Regions from separate parts of the Exiguobacterium acetylicum genome, predicted to be linked through region 3. Evidence: a T-box and tRNA genes for the amino acid it is inferred to sense, from the RefSeq annotation. Region 3 holds a T-box; the other regions hold tRNA genes.
The links. The T-box of region 3 lies ahead of K7G97_RS11885 (valine--tRNA ligase). A T-box ahead of a tRNA ligase gene usually reads a tRNA of that ligase, here a tRNA-Val.
Positions count from the first base shown of each region.

Region 1: it encodes a tRNA-Val, which carries the amino acid that the T-box ahead of K7G97_RS11885 (valine--tRNA ligase) is inferred to sense. The anticodon was not compared.
Region 2: it encodes a tRNA-Val, which carries the amino acid that the T-box ahead of K7G97_RS11885 (valine--tRNA ligase) is inferred to sense. The anticodon was not compared.

Region 1 is NZ_CP082333.1:552,464-558,126, forward strand. It holds gene nagE (N-acetylglucosamine-specific PTS transporter subunit IIBC) at 1-142, shown strand, start outside; gene K7G97_RS02865 (EamA family transporter) at 164-1,066, opposite strand; gene K7G97_RS02870 (YkyA family protein) at 1,167-1,808, opposite strand; gene K7G97_RS02875 (polysaccharide deacetylase family protein) at 1,824-2,450, opposite strand; gene yhfH (protein YhfH) at 2,862-3,008, opposite strand; gene K7G97_RS02885 (nitroreductase family protein) at 3,194-3,820, shown strand; tRNA gene K7G97_RS02890 (tRNA-Val) at 3,962-4,034, shown strand; gene K7G97_RS02895 (YdhK family protein) at 4,081-4,635, opposite strand; gene K7G97_RS02900 (HAMP domain-containing sensor histidine kinase) at 4,782-5,663, shown strand, end outside.
Region 2 is NZ_CP082333.1:562,605-568,267, reverse strand. It holds gene K7G97_RS02945 (PTS sugar transporter subunit IIC) at 166-1,188, shown strand; tRNA gene K7G97_RS02940 (tRNA-Val) at 1,285-1,357, opposite strand; gene K7G97_RS02935 (efflux RND transporter permease subunit) at 1,544-4,684, shown strand; gene K7G97_RS02930 (hypothetical protein) at 4,745-5,221, opposite strand; gene K7G97_RS02925 (M15 family metallopeptidase) at 5,287-5,663, opposite strand, start outside.
Region 3 is NZ_CP082333.1:2,267,561-2,273,223, forward strand. It holds gene K7G97_RS11875 (DUF5057 domain-containing protein) at 1-454, opposite strand, end outside; gene K7G97_RS11880 (bifunctional folylpolyglutamate synthase/dihydrofolate synthase) at 522-1,766, opposite strand; gene K7G97_RS11885 (valine--tRNA ligase) at 1,821-4,457, opposite strand; T-box leader at 4,507-4,736, opposite strand; gene hemL (glutamate-1-semialdehyde 2,1-aminomutase) at 4,791-5,663, opposite strand, start outside.

The sequences.
Region 1 (5,663 bases), 1.5 Mb from region 3:
CAAAGATCCAAACATCATTGACGAAGCAGCGATTAAAGCGGCTGGAGCAAAAGGTGTCATGAAGATGGGGGCGACTAGTGTTCAAATCATCATCGGCACGGACGTCGAGTTCGTTGCGGATGCGATGAAACGACAGAAGTAAAGAAAACGACCTTTCCTGAGCTCAGGAAAGGTCGTTTTGCTGTACGTTCGCAACAGCTGCTGTTTTGCTTGAGCGATAGATTGGATAAAAGATTCCGATCAAGATGATGACGATCCCGATCCATTGGGAACTCATCAGATGTTCTCCTAAAATTAAGACAGAACAGATGACTGCTGTCGGTAGTTCAGCCGCTCCAAGTAAAGAAACGCTTGCTGGGGAGAGATGAGGTGCGCCAGCAGCAAATAAGAGTGGTGGTAAAATCAACGCGAACAGACCGAGCGGAATCGCGTATAACAGAAGTCCATTTTCGAAGTTCGCAGACGACAAGAATGTCGTCGGTGGATACATCGTCATGACGAAAGCAAGACCACCTGTCATCATGTAAAAACTTTTCTTAATGACGGGTAAATGATTGGCGATGCGTCCACTAGCGAGTAGGAAAATCGAAAAACTGACAGCAGCTCCAAGACCGAATAATGTTCCACGCAGGTCGAGTGGGCTCGAGTAAGCCGCACTCGCAAGAATGGCTCCGCCAATCAGTAGAATCGCGGACAGGAAATGCGCGCGAGTAGGTAAGCGTCTGAATGCGAGAGCATCAATGATGACACCAATCCAAGTGAATTGGAATAAGAGAATGATCGCAACGGATGCGGATACGGTCTGAAGACTTTGGTAATAGAGATAACCGGTTGTACCGCTTGAAATACCAATCAGCATGAGAAGACCAGCTGTTTTGAGATCGAGACGAAGGTTTTTCGTAAATAAGGCAAGTCCGAAAATCATGAGCCAGCCGAAGAAAAATTGACTACCTGAAACGGCTGCTGAGTTGAATCCAGCGGCATAAGCGAGTTTGACGATTGTTGAGAGGACACCATAACTGATAGCGCCGATGAGAACGAATAAAGTGGCTTTTGAGCGATGCATGAATAATTTCCCTCCATTTTTAGTAAAAACCACACAAAAAAGGTTGCAACGGGGCCTTGTCCAGGTTTTTTGGACAGGGTTTGGTTGCAACCTGTGTGATTTATTGAGTTGATGTGTCGAGCAAACGATACAGCCGGGTTTTCGTTTGATTATACTGAACGGTCAGCGTATTCCACTTCTTTAATGACGCGGTAGCTTTCCGTGTTAAACGATTTAAATCCGCTGTTGACTCATCAATCTTAACGAAATCCGGTTTTTTCGTCAAGCGTGAAAGCACTTTCTTTTCAGCATCCATCGCTTGTCGATACGTTTTCGAGAACGTTTGAAACGTCTGCTGGCGTTCCTTGATGATTGCGACTAAGGCAGTTCCTTCTGTTTTTGCTTTACCATCAAGTTGCTTGACAGCATCCTGCAATTCTTCAAGATCAAGTTCAGCGTACGTTTCTTTACGTAACGTTTCTTCTTGTTTCAATAAAGCAAGCCGTTCGTCATTTAAGGCTTCTAATTCCTCTCGTTCATTTTGAGAGCGTTTGATTTCTTCAGCACCTGCATCAAGAACGGCTTGATACGTATTAACTGAAATTTCGTCCTTACGAGCACGTTGATCAGCTAGCGTGAATGCTTTCTCTTCACCTTTGACTTGTTGCTCTAGCTGTTCATGAAGAGAGGTTGGTGAATCGTTGGAACAGGCAGCGAGTCCAAAGCTCGACAGGAACAGTACTGCTACGAATGTTTTTTTCATCTGGATAGTAACTCCTTATAAATTCGAGTGTTGCGCGAAGTTGTACGGAATATGGAAATCTTCATCATAAATCGCGAATTGATAGCCTTTTTTCTGAAGTCCGGCAACAATGGCTGGAAGTGCTTTGATGGCTTGTGGTTGTTCATGTAAGAGAATGATTTCAAACGGACGCTCTGCTCGCCGAATGACTGTATTCGCAACTTCTTTTGCACTATCTTTGTAATACCAGTCCATTGAATCGATCGACCAGTCCCACACACGGAAGTCTGCTGAATGAATGGCAGATGCCATTTTTTTTGTGATGCCGGGATCAGAGCCATAAGGTGGTCGTGTCAAATGTGGTGTTAGCTTCGTTAACTCATGGATTTTCTTCTGAACACTTTGCATCTCTGAGACATACTTTCCTTTTTCGTACAATGTATCGTAATCGTGTGTTTCCCCGTGTAATCCGATATAGTGTCCAGCTTTAGCAGCAGCTTTGACTTCTTGTGGAAAAGCATCTACTTGTGTTCCGAGATAAAAGAAAGTGGCACGAGTCTGAAGTTGATCCAATGTTCGAAGTAAGTCCGGTGTTAATGCGGATGGACCATCCTCGAATGTTAAATAAGCGACTTTTTTCGTCACACCATTCCATTTTTCCACGCGTGCTTTTTCCATATTGACGACAGGCACTTCAGTAATGGATTTACCTGTCGTAATGGAATGTTGTTCAGGAGTAAAAACATATCGGTAAGCGACATATCCCCCAACTCCGAGAAAGACCAGTGTGAGAAGTAAGAAAAACCGAGGGAAAAACTTTCTTTTTTTTGTACGCGGTCGTGGACCGAGTTCGCTAGCGTGGCTTGAGGTAAATGGATCCATCGTTGTCTGTCGCTCCTTTTGTCAAAAATATCATATACAGATAATGTAACATTCTGACTGTTTCTTTTGTAACAAACAGATGACAAAAAGATGACGTAAAATCGATTTTTCTAAAAAATATTGATTTATTTAGAAAGAGTTTAAAAGAAATAAAAAAACAACCACTAAGTAAGTGATTGTTTCATGTATTATTTAGTGTTCTGTTACAGCACACTCATCGCATTCCGTTTGATAGGATTCACATTGTTCATCCATCTCTTTTCCGCAATGGGCACACGTCTTGACGGGAAGCTCACGATAGAATGCAGCAGATGCTTCTTGGTAAAGGGGTTGTTCCATGTGTTTTTCCTCCTTCAAAGTAAACGCAATGATTTTTTTTCTTGATTTTATTGTATTAGTACAGAAGTTGAATGTCAACTATTGTTTTATAACAGTGGATTCGTTTGAAGTATTGATAGAGGACAATGAAAATAAGACATGCTACGATATCTAAGTAATCTGATAATGATAAGGGGGATTTACACATGACACAGGCAACACTTGATACAATGCGTGTCTTAACAGAAAGACGTTCCGTTCGTCATTACGACGAAACGTTCAAGCTTTCAAAACAGGAAGTAGAAGAACTATTAGAGTGGACGACAGCCGCGCCGAGTGCTTGGAATTTGCAACACTGGCATTTCACGGTCTTTCATTCGGAAGAAGCGAAGCAGCAGCTTGCACCGATCGCATACAATCAGCCGGCTATCACTTCGGCTTCAGCAGTCATTGCGATCTTAGGTGATGTTCAAGCTAATCGAAACTATAATCCAGTGTACGGTCCAGCAGTGGAAGCAGGTGGCATGACAGAGGATCTGTTTGATTCGATCAAGGCACAGGTAGAAGGCGCTTATCAAAGTGAGGCGTATGGACGCGACGCGGCTATGTCGAATGCGAGCCTTGCTGCGATGCAATTGATGCTTGCGGCAGAAGCGCGTGGATTATCAACACTTGCAATGGGTGGATTTGATCATCAACGTTTTGCGGAAACGTTCATCACCGAGTCACGGTATGTACCAGTCATGCTGATTGCTGTCGGAAAAGCGGTTGAAGATGCGAAAAAACGTCCGGCACTACGTTTACCGATTGATCGAGTATCAACCTTCCTGTAAGTCATTCAAAATGGGGGAAGCGGGGTGGATTCCCCCATTTTAAATTTTTTTTATTTTTTTTTCAGAAAAAGACTTGTCAGCCTTTTAGTTTCTTGATATATTAATACATGTCCTAGCAAGTACATAACGTACTGCAAACATGATTCTGTAGCTCAGCTGGGAGAGCGCTACCTTGACAGGGTAGAGGTCGCTGGTTCGAGCCCAGTCAGAATCATACCGAAAGCCCGCTTCTCCTTTAAAGGAAAAGCGGGCTTTTTTTATTATTTCTTTATCTCATCCTCTGTGACCCATTTATGATTTTTCACCATCTCTCCACCGTCCGTCGGTTCATAGTTCACCATATAAACCGTCGTTTCTTTTACTTCGTCAATCGTCGCTTTAGCTCCATCCATACCCTTCATATGATCCGCTTTGACAGTCGTTTTATCACCAACTTGCAGTGGCTTAGTTGGAACGGGATCGAGTTCTTCCTGAATGACCCATTTATGATTTTTCACTATCTTTCCACCAGTAGTCGGTTTGTAACTAATCGCATAGACGACGGTATCATAAGCTCCCGCAATCGTTGCTTTAGCTCCGTTCATTCCATCCATATGATTCGTCGTCAACGTGACGTTGCTTCCTTTCGGATAAGTCGGATCACTGGCTTCCTTTAGACCAGACGGTATCTTTCCATCACTCGAATGCATCATATCTCCATGAGACATGTCGTGTGAGTCGCTATTGCTTCCTTCGTCATTTGAAGCGGATCCGCATGCACCGAGCCAAAGCGTAGAACTAAGAGCCAGTGCGGTTAACGTCAATGATTTTTTCATAATAAAACCCTCCTGAATTCACTAGTCTTTTTTACTATACCCAGCGTATGTGCAAATCGTGTGCAGATGAGGTGACAGTTTCGTTTGCCTGCGTCGATCGTGTTTTTTTTCGCTATACTAAAGTGAAGAGAAAGGGAGGAAATGTCATGCGTCGTATTTCATACTCGGTCGGAGGAATCGTGCTTGCGGCATTTTTAATTTGTGGCAGTGTGTTGTTTGGGACGTTGTATTATCAGTTGTCTCAAACACGAACGCAGGAAGTAGTGGACGGTTTACTGAACCGAGGAAATACCCATCGTGATGTCCTTGTCGATTCCTATGACCAAACGACGATGCGCCATGTCAGCATGATGGAAGCAGATTCATCGTTTACTGTAGTGATCACTGATGCAGATGGAAAACGACTCGAAGCGTCACGACCTTTGTCGAATGAGATGAAAAGTGTGCTAGAGCATACGGATTTCGATTACCGTCAACAAGGAAAAATCGTGAGGATGCGTGACTTTTTAATGACGGACAGTCCCATCACCATCGACGGGAAACATCAGGGTCATGTTTTCATGTTCGCTTCTAAAGCAATCGTGGATCACGTACTTAATCCGTTGAAACAGCAGTTTTTCCAAGTGGGTCTGCTCGCACTTTTATTAGCAGGTGCGGCAAGCATTTGGACGACCCGACTCATCTCTCGTCCGCTGGTTCAAATGGAAAAAGCGACGGCACGTCTATTAGATGGGGAAGATGGAGCGTTGCCGATTGATCGACAAGACGAACTGGGACAATTGGCGCGTTCGATTCAGCAATTAAAACAAGATCTCGATTTTTTGAATCGGGAACGATCCGAATTTTTAGCAAGCGTATCTCATGAACTACGAACACCATTGACATATATAAAGGGATACGCGGACATTCTCGAACGTCAAACGTTGACGCCGGATGAGCAACAACGCTACGTTACGATCATTCGAGAAGAAAGTCAGCAAATGAATGAATGGATTGAGCAATTATTTTGGTTAGCACGCATTGATGCC
Region 2 (5,663 bases), 1.5 Mb from region 3:
TTCTATGCATGAGGGACTGAAAACTTTTCCGATGATGAAACGGAAATGATTTTTGGGCCCTTCTTTCGATGCATCGAATGAGGCGCCCGCACAGAATGAGTGGCGCCTATCCCAAAAACGGATAGGCTTTTTTCATGGCAAAAAATAGAGATAGATAGAGAGAGGATGACAACGTTGAAAGAATATGCGATGGATCGAATGGTAAAAGTATCAGCTGGAATGGCAAATGCCGTTCTTGTAACACTCGGTGTCGGACTCCTGATTGAGACACTCGGAAATCTTCTACATATCCAAATGCTACTGACGATTGGTGGTGTCGCAAAAGTACTACTCGCCCCTGCACTTGGTGCCGGTATTGCCTTTCAGCTCGGAGGAAACACACTTGTCCTGTTCAGCGCGATGATCGCAGCAACGATTGGTGGTGCCGCGCTTCAATCAACTGCTTCTGGACTCGTTCTTGTACCCGGTCAGCCGATCAGTGCGTTACTCGCAGCTGCCGTCGCTGTATACGTCGGAAAACGCATGACTGGAAAAACGAAATTTGACATGATGGTCATCCCGATGAGCGCTGTCCTTGCTGGCGGCGTGACTGGAATCGGTGCTGCTGCCGTCACGACACCACTCCTTACAAAATTCAGTGCCATGATCACAGCATCCGTTGAATCATCTCCAATCGCAACTTCTCTTGTCATTGCACTCATCTTTAGTGTCTTATTGATGTCTCCTGCTTCGTCCGCTGCACTCGCTATCGCTTTGCAACTTGATCCTGTAGCAAGTGCCGCTGCACTCATTGGCTGTTCCGCTCAATTCGTCGGCTTCACGTTAATGGCATACCGTCAGACGGATCCAGGTGGTTTGATTGCTTCATTCTTTGTAACACCTAAAGTACAATTCCCGAATATCGTTAAAAATCCACGTCTTGTCGTTGCACCGTTTCTCGCAGCGATGATTTCAGCTCCTGTCGCGACGCTTCTTCTCTCTTTGAAAGTACCGTACGAACTCGCAGGACTTGGATTAAATTCGATGATTGCTCCACTTAATATCTTCGTCAACCAAGGTCCTCAGGCGTTCCTCGTCTTCTTCTTGACTGGTGTCGTTCTACCTGGTGTCTTGACGCTCGTCTTCTATCGATTGACGACTGTCGCAGGGTGGACGAAGCGTGGCGATCTTCATCTCGAAATTCAATAAAACAATTTACCTCCTTTCCAACTATTCCTGATTGATTTCGGGAATAGTTTTTTTAACGCAAAAAAATCGCCCCTTCGAAAAGGAACGATTTCGGTATGATTCTGACTGGGCTCGAACCAGCGACCTCTACCCTGTCAAGGTAGCGCTCTCCCAGCTGAGCTACAGAATCATGCTGTGTTGTTACTGGGTATGTTTTTATTATAGCAGCATATCGAAAAGTGTAAAGCCTTTTTCATAAAAAAAATTATCTTTTTTCAAAAAGATCTTTTCAAATAAAAACAGTTTTAAAGTTGCGGGTTCTATGAGTGTCCTCTACTATGTAAATAAGCACATATAAAAAGAAAGGAGCGTTCATATGAACTTTTTAACCCGATTTAGTTTGAAGAACTCGGTTGCTGTCTTCATCATTGCAATCCTATTGATTTTAGGAGGCGTGTATTCCTTCTCACAATTAAAAGTCGATCAGTTCCCGGAAATCGAGTTTCCTCAGATTTCAATCGAAGCGGTTTACCCTGGTGCATCACCTGACGATGTCGATAAACAAGTCGTCTCAAAGCTTGAAACTTCCCTTAAGGGAATTGAAGGGGCTACCAAGCTAACAAGCTCTTCTTATGAAAGTATCGGTATCTTAAACATCGAATTCCCATTCGATACTGATATGGATAAGGTGGAACAACAAATCGATGCTGCCATCCAAGATGCGAATCTACCGGAGGAAGCAACGACGAAATTAAATCGTCTGTCCTTTGGATCGTTCCCGATCTATAATATCTCTTTCTTTAGCAAAGATGGCAAAAACATCGAAAAAATTCTAAAGGAAGATATCGAACCTGAACTTAATAAGATTCCAGGCATCAACAGCGTGTCGGTTGGTGGCTATAAGGATGATCTCGTTCAAATCACCGTCGATAAGGAAAAAGCGACGGAAGCGGGTCTCTCGCTCTCAAGCATCAAGGAACAAATCAATGGAAAGTATGTCTCGTTCCCATCTGGTCAGCTATCAGAAAACGATTCGAAAATTCCGATTCGCGTTGAGGAAAAATTAGAAAATCTAGATAAACTAAAAAATCTACAATTGACACCTGCTGCAGGTGCGGCTAGTTCATCAAGTAACGGTCAAACAGGTGGTTCATCTGCTGGCGGTCCACCACAAGGTGCAACGCAAGGACCACCAAGTACAACAGGTGGTGCAGCTGCAGATCAGGCTTCTGAACCTGCAGAACCGATTCGCCTAGAGGATATCGCAAAAATCGAAGCCGTCTCACAACAAAGTGAAAAAACACGTTACGATTTAAAAGATTCCTTATCAATGGCGATCACGAAAAAACAAGATGCCAATACGGTCGAAATCGCAGATGAAGTCACGAAGATCCTCAATAAATATGACGACCAAGTCGACTATACGATTGGGATTGATTCAGCGAAGGATATCGAGGAGTCCGTTGCGACACTCGTCAAAGAAGGATTACTTGGTGCCCTCTTCGCATCACTCGCTGTACTCTTATTCTTGCGGAACATCCGCGCGACGATCATCGCCATCGTCTCGATTCCATTGTCATTACTCATCGCCGCTATCTTCTTGAACTGGCAAGATATCTCCCTGAACATCATGACACTTGGTGGGATGGCTGTTGCAGTCGGTCGTGTCGTCGATGATAGTATCGTTGTCATCGAGAACATCTTCCGGCGCGTCCGAAAATCCGAATCCGGTATGACGGATGAGATCATCGAACAATCGACAAAAGAGATTCTAAAAGCAATCACGTCATCGACGCTGACGACCGTCGTCGTCTTCCTGCCGATTGGATTTGTCGGTGGGATTACTGGTAAGTTCTTCTTACCGTTCGCTTTGACGATTATTTTCTCATTACTTGCTTCACTACTCGTTGCGATCACGATCGTACCGATTCTCGCGAAATTTGCCTTCAAAAAGGTACCAGCAGAAGAAAAAGAAGGTGCTCTCCAACGTTGGTATGGCAAGCTGATTGAAAAATCACTCTCGCACAAGGCGATCATCTTGGTCGTATCGTTCATCCTTCTCGGTGGTTCCCTAGCGATCGTACCGCGTCTCGGCTTTACGTTCATTCCGAACGAAGCATCGAAGACCTTGACGGCATCGCTTGAACTTCCGGCTGCCACATCACTTGAAAAAACAAGTGACGTCTCGTTTGAGATGGAAAAAATGTTTGATAAAGAAAAAGCCATTGCTGACGTGACGACTTCTGTCGGAGCGCGTGACTTCACGACAGGCTTACGTCTCGATAATAAAGCAAGTTACTTCTTGAATCTAAAAGACGGCGTAAACGTCGAGAAAACGATCAAATCACTTGAGACACAGATGGAAGACATTGCTCAAGATGAAAACGTCGATGTCAAAATCAGTGTGGCTGAACTATCGACAGGTGGTCCTCCATCGAATAACAACGTCGATGTCGACTTGTTCTCGAACGATCTCGAAGCCCTTCAAGAGGCGGCAAAACTCGTCGAGGATAACATGTCGAAAAATAATGATTTGAAATATATCACGAACAACTTCAGCGAAAAACAAAAGCAGTATCTCGTAGAAATCGATCCTGAGAAAGCAAGTGATCGCGGACTATCTGGTTTCCAGATTCTCGGTACCGTCAACGATCAAACGAAGCCAGTCACGGTCGGAACGCTCAATCTCGATAATAAGGATCAAGACGTACAATTATCTTATGAAGAAGGACTCGTCTCGAAAGAAGATCTCGAAGACGTCCAACTCTTCTCAGCAAACGGTCCTGTCGCTTTAAAAGATGTCGCGAACGTCAATGAAGTCGAGACCTTCACATCGATTCAGAAACTCGACGGAAAAGTATATGCTCGCGTATCTGGACAAGTCAAAGGAGACGACGTTCAAAACGTATCGAATGCCGTAAAAGCTGACGTCGAAAAAATCGATTTACCAGACGGTGTCTCACTGACAAGTGGTGGCGGAAATGACGATACGGTCGAAATCTTCCAATCACTCGGAATTGCGATTGTCGTTGCAATCGGACTTGTTTACCTGACAATGTTGATTACGTTCGGAAAAGCTCGGATTCCATTCATCATCTTGTCCTCTCTGATCTTTGTTCCGATTGGTTCACTCGTCACGCTCTTCCTTGCAAATGAACCATTGTCTGTCAGTGTCATGATCGGCTTCCTGATGTTGATCGGAATCGTCACCACGAACGCAATCGTTCTCGTCGACCGCATCGGTCAAAACGTCGGACGCGGTATGCCGATTCGCGAATCATTGATTGAAGCTGGTAAAACGCGATTACGCCCAATCCTGATGACCGCATTTGCAACAATCATGGCATTGGTGCCTCTCGCATTAACCACTTCTTCAGGAACATTGATCTCAAAAGGTCTTGCCTTGACGGTCATCGGTGGATTAACGACCTCTACGTTGTTAACACTCATTATCGTTCCTGTCGTCTATGAATTGTTCTTCTTCAAAAAAGCAAAAAAAGAACGTACGACTAAGTAAATGCACATGAAAGAAGCCTATCGCTTGGATCGCGATAGGCTTCTTTTCATTCTATCAGGCTTACGACTCTAACTGTTCATCCGTTCGTTCCAACGTACCATCATGTTGCGCCACTAATCCGTCGAGGACGGATGGTTCAAACTCTTCACCGATCGCGATGATTCCTGTTTGCCCAGGCGGAATGACGCCGAGTGTTCGTTTGAATGTTTCTTGGATTTCTTGATTTTCCTTCATGTCTTTCGATCCACCAATCAGCATACCCGTCATCGAACCAAGCAAGATGCCGAATGGGCCTCCTAGAATACCCACCGCCATTCCAATTAACGACCCTTTGACGGCACGATTCGATCCACTTAGGTCTACAGCATCTTCAAACGAAAAAGCACCATTCTCATTTCGCTTGATGACAGCAATCTGCTCGAAATCGACTTGACCTCGCGCATGATATTTCTTCAATTCACTGAACACTTGATAGGATGTCGCTTCTTCTTTGAACGTAAACGTCATGATGTGATGTTTCGCATCTTTTTTTGCCATTCGTTCCACCTCTTTCATCTGAGACGAATAACCGACTAAGCCAACATCCTCTATTTACCATGTTTTTAAGGAGTCGAAACCTTTACCGGTTTCCATGGTGCGAGGTGGAAGTACTCCTCCATTGTTAGTCCACTGACTTTTAGACGAGCGGCAAGCGTTGCTCCGACATACCGATAGTGCCAGCTCTCATACGTATAACCCGTCCAAGATTCTTTACCAGAAGGATAGCGGAGATGGAAGCCGTAGCGGTGAGCATTCGCAAACAACCATTTTGCCTCTTTTGTTTTGGAAAAGCTAAACGTGGCGTATTTTGTTGAATCAGCGCCTCCGATATCAAACGCAAGACCTGTTTGATGTTCACTTTTCCCAGGTTCCGCACTGTACGTACTCGCCTTCTCATATCCATCCCGCGCAACATATTTATCAAACAACGTTTTTTGAT
Region 3 (5,663 bases):
TATGAAGATACACTGGTAGTCCTTTTCGAACAAATGCATTAAGAATCTCATTACTTTTTAGTTGCGTAATATCATTTTCGATTTTACTTGTGTTGTGAGATTTTTTATCGAAAATAGACAATTCTGTTGAGTATTTATCTTTATCTACACTATTAATAGACGGATCAAAAACGATCGCATCAAATGCTCCATCAAGAGGGAAGCGAGAAGCATTCAGTTCCTTGACCGTCATCATCTTGATTTCGTATTGACTAGTACTCAACTCTTTTAACAGTGACAATGACGTAATGGTCGCTCCAGGATCAATCCGGTTCGTCGTCGACCATTCATCTCGAATCTCTAAAATCTTAAACTTTTCACCCGTTGCCGCTTTGGAATGCGGTTCATGTATATACGTAAAACTTGAAAAAATCAGTAAGATGGCTAAGGCTAGACGGACCCACTGTTTCATCATTTATCGTCTCCTCATCGTGTCATTGGAATATGGGACTATACTCCCCCATTTCATTATAACGAGAGAATCAGAATTTCCCCTTTTTTGTAAAAGAAGAAGCGAAGTAGTGACGCACTTCACTAATGAAATAGAGTGACCCCGTCACGACATATGTTCGCTCTGCCCTTAATTGCTCGAAGAATGCTTCGACCGTCGTTACATTAGCCCCGTCTTGTTTTAACTCATCGAGTGTCCGTGCTCGTGGAAAATCAAATGTCGTCTCATAAATATCAGGTGTAATGCTACGTAACTGCTTTAGCATCGCCGTCCGGTCTTTGTCACGCAAAATCGAACAAAGCAACGTCACGGGCTTTGATTCCTCTTTTAAGCGTTCAACCAGTGACGTGATGCCTTCCGGGTTATGGGCACCATCGAGAATGATTCGTGGTTTGCGCGAGATGATCTCAAACCGTCCCGGATGTTTTGCCTCCCGTAATCCTTTTCGGATTGCCGCTTTCGACCAGCCGAGTCGCCGCGCACAGATGACGGCATTCGCTGCATTATGGACTTGATGATGACCTTCGAGCCCTAAGCGTGTCTCTGGTATTCCATCATATGTCGCCCAGGTCCCCGTCTCTTTTAAGCGGTAACGGATGATGGCTTCCTGACTCCATTTCAACGTCGCATTCCGGTCCCCGCAATACGCCATTAACGGCACCGTCAGCTCTTCCTGCAGTTTTCCGGCGATGACCGGTGTTCCTTGTTTGATGATGCCGAACTTTTGTAAAGCAATCTCTTGGAGCGTATCTCCGAGAATCGCTTGGTGATCGTGCCCGATTGACGTGATGATCGCGGCGACCGGCTTCTTGAAGACGTTCGTCGAATCATACAGTCCACCGAGACCGACTTCATAGATGACGAAATCGGGACGAATCTGATCAAAATAATAGAAGGCAAGTCCTGTTAATGCCTCGAACTCAGTGACCGTACCGAGTATCGGATTGATGCGCCCGATGGCCGCTTGAACAGCGATCGCAGCTGTAACGAGATCGTCTTCTGCAATCGGCACCCCGTTCAACATGATCCGTTCCTCGAACTGAATGATATACGGCGACGTAAACGTTCCGATTCGTAATCCTTCCGCAATTCCCATCTCACGTAAGAACGCAACCGTCGATCCTTTTCCGTTCGTGCCAGCGACATGAATCGTTGGAATCGCGTCCGGGTCAATCTGTAATTCCAGTAACATCGCCTGCATCCGTTCAAGACCCGGTTTGACGCCGAATGCTAGTAAGCTCGATAACCATTCCAATACATCTTCTCGCGTCCTCATGCTGTTCGCTCCTTTAAAAAAAGTGGCTCAAGGAGACTTGAGCCACTGCTGTAATTAGTGTGAGAGTTCGTTGATGCGTGCTTCGACAGCTTGACGTTTTTCCGTATAATCAAGTGCCTTCGCTTTTTCTTCATCAATGACATGTGCTGGTGCTTTGCCGACGAAGCCAGGGTTGTTGAGTTTTTTCTCGACCCGTTCGACTTCTTTCGTATACTTGACGAGTTCCTTGTTCAAGCGCGCGATTTCTTCCTCGATGTTGATCAAGTCCGCGAGTGGGATGAACAATTCTGCTCCCGTTACGATCGCACTCATTGCTTTTTCTGGCGCTGGCATCTGTTCTTCGATCCGGAGTTCAGACGCGTTCGTGAACTTTTGCAAGTACGAGCTATTTGACGACAAGTCGTCTTGAACACGTGCGTCATTCGTCGAGATGAACAGTTGGATCTGTTTCGACATCGGTGCGTTCACTTCCGCGCGGATGTTACGAACCGAACGGATGACGTTCTGAACTGCTTCGAATGCTGGAACAGCTTCCGGGAAGTCGAGTGATGCCTCGCGTGTTGGCCATGCAGCACGTGTGATCGTCTCGCCTTCATGCGGTAAGTGTTGCCAGATCTCTTCCGTGATGAACGGCATGAATGGGTGCATCAGACGCATGATCCGGTCGAGCGTATAGGCAAGAACCGAACGTGTCGTCTGCTTCGCTGCTTCATCTTCCCCGTTGAGTGGTAATTTCGCCATCTCGATGTACCAGTTACAGAAGTCTTCCCAGATGAAGTGATAGAGAATACGTCCCGCTTCACCAAACTCATATTTGTCCGACAGACGCGTCACATCGTCGATCGTCGTCTGTAAGCGTGTCAGAATCCATTTATCTGCGAGTGACTTCTCGCCTGTCAAATCGATCTGATCAAACGTTAGACCATCCATGTTCATCAAGGCAAAACGGCTTGCGTTCCACAATTTGTTCGAGAAGTTCCATGTTGCTTCGATCTTTTCCCAGTAGAAGCGGAGGTCGTTCCCTGGCGTTGATCCTGTCGTTAGGAACCAACGAAGAGAATCGGCACCATACTTCTCGATGACATCCATCGGGTCGATTCCGTTCCCGAGGGATTTCGACATCTTGCGTCCTTCCGAATCACGAATCAATCCGTGGATCAAGACATCTTGGAATGGACGTTGTTCTGTGAATTCGTACGATTGGAAGATCATCCGTGAGACCCAGAAAGCGATGATGTCATAACCCGTAACGAGTGTCGATGTCGGGAAGTATTTTTGATAATCAGCAGCGTCCGTATTCGGCCACCCCATCGTCGAGAACGGCCAAAGCGCTGAAGAGAACCATGTATCGAGGACATCGTTGTCTTGCTCCCAGTTCTCGATATCGGCTGGTGCTTCCTTGCCAACGTAGACTTCGCCTGTTTCTTTATGGTACCAAGCCGGAATCCGGTGTCCCCACCAGAGTTGACGGCTGACACACCAGTCACGGATGTTTTCCATCCAGCGAACGTACGTGTTTTCAAAGCGTTGTGGAACGAAGTTGACCTTGTCTGGCCCTTGTTGCTCCTCGAGTGCTTTTTGCGCGAGTGGCTCCATTTTAACGAACCATTGGAGTGAGAGATACGGCTCAACGATCGCGTCTGAACGCTCCGAGTGACCGACAGAGTGCAAGTGTGGTTCGATTTTGATTAGAACACCTTCTGCTTTTAAATCTTCAACGATTTGTTTCCGGCATTCGAAACGATCCATGCCTTCGTATTTCCCTGCGTTCTCGTTCATCGTTCCATCTTCATTCATGACGAGGACACGTGGTAACTCGTGACGGTTACCGACTTCGAAGTCGTTCGGGTCGTGTGCTGGTGTGATCTTAACGACACCTGTACCGAACTCCATGTCGACATAGTCATCGGCAACGATCGGAATCTCGCGACCGACGATTGGTAACGTGATCGTTTTTCCGACGAGGTGAGCATAACGCTCATCCTTCGGGTTCACGGCGATCGCTGTATCACCGAGCATCGTCTCAGGACGTGTCGTCGCGAGTTCAACGTGACCTGAACCGTCCGTTAGTGGATAGCTGAAGTGATAGAACGCACCTTCGATATCCTTGTAGATGACTTCGATATCCGAGATCGCTGTTTTCGTCGCTGGGTCCCAGTTAACGATGTATTCGCCGCGGTAGATCAAGCCTTTTTCGTAAAGTTTCACGAAGACTTCTTGAACCGCTTCCGACAAGCCTTCGTCGAGCGTGAAGCGTTCACGCGAATAATCGAGTCCAAGACCAAGTTTTGCCCATTGTGCACGGATCGTTGACGCGTACTCTTCTTTCCATGCCCATGATTGCTCGAGGAATTTCTCACGACCCATTTCAAGACGTGATTGTCCTTCTGCCCGCAGTTTTTGTTCGACTTTTGCTTGCGTCGCGATACCGGCATGGTCCATTCCTGGTAGATAAAGAACGTCGAATCCTTGCATCCGTTTCATCCGTGTCAGCATGTCTTGTAACGTCGTGTCCCACGCGTGACCCAGGTGTAATTTACCTGTGACGTTCGGTGGTGGAATGACGATCGTGTACGGCTCTTTCTCTGGATCCTGGTCGGCTTTGAAATAGTCACCTTTCACCCAAAAGTCGTACCATTTTTCTTCCGTTGCCTGCGGATCATACTTCGTTGGCATTGATAATTCCTGCATCCTGATCGCTCCTTTTTGTCCATAATAAAAACGGCTTCTCTCGTCCTATGCTAAGGACGAAAGAAAGCCGTTGCTTTTTTCCGCGGTACCACCTTAGTTCACCCAAAATCGGATGCCCTCTAGCCACGTAACGTGTGGAGGACGGATATCGCTCGTAAGACTCACGATACCAGCTCGTGGGGTGACCTTCCTCCTGTTCGCCCGTCACATCTTTCAGCCAAGGATGTGTTCTCTACACCGGTACGAATACAGGACTACTCTTCCCGTCATCGCTGTTGCCATTTTCTTCTTTACTCATTTTAGCCGAGAGTTCAAGTAATCGTCAAGAACTGCTTAACGACCAAATTCAACTTGGAGTTCCTTGAACGTCAATTCGACGGCTTCGATCGTCCGCTCGATGTCTTCATCCGTATGGGCGATCGACAGGAAGAGACCTTCGAATTGTGACGGTGGTAAGAAGACACCACGCGCCGCCATCTTTTGATAATACGAACGGAACATCTCAAGGTTCGACGTTTTCGCTTTTTCGAAGTTCGTGACACGTTCATCCGTGAAGAAGACACCGAACATCGCGCCTGCACGGTTCGTCGTCAGCGGAATGTTGTATTTCGCTGCAGCGTTCAGGTAGCCTTCCGACAAACGGCTCGCTTTCCGGTCGAACTCTTGATAGTGTTCTGGTTTCAATTGTGTCAATGTCGCTAGACCTGCTGCCATCGCGAGTGGGTTTCCGGATAACGTACCCGCTTGATAGATTGGACCTTGTGGTGCGATCTGCTCCATGATGTCACGACGTCCACCGTAAGCACCGACTGGCATGCCGCCACCGATGACTTTACCGAGACACGTGATGTCCGGTGTGACACCGAAATGTCCTTGGGCACAGTGGAATCCGACACGGAAACCGGTCATGACTTCGTCAAAGATCAATAAGGCGCCGTTTTCCGACGTGATCTCCCGTAGGCCTTCGAGGAAGCCCGGTTCTGGTGGCACGAAGCCCATGTTCCCAGCAGCCGGTTCGACGATGACACCAGCGATATCGTCGCCGTGTTTTTCGAACGCGATCCGGACAGCGTCCAAATCGTTATATGGAACCGTCAGCGTCATGCTCGCGATTTGCGCCGGAACGCCTGGTGAATCTGGTAATCCGAGTGTCGCGACACCTGAACCTGCTTTGATCAAGAGCGAGTCGCCGTGACCATGGTAACA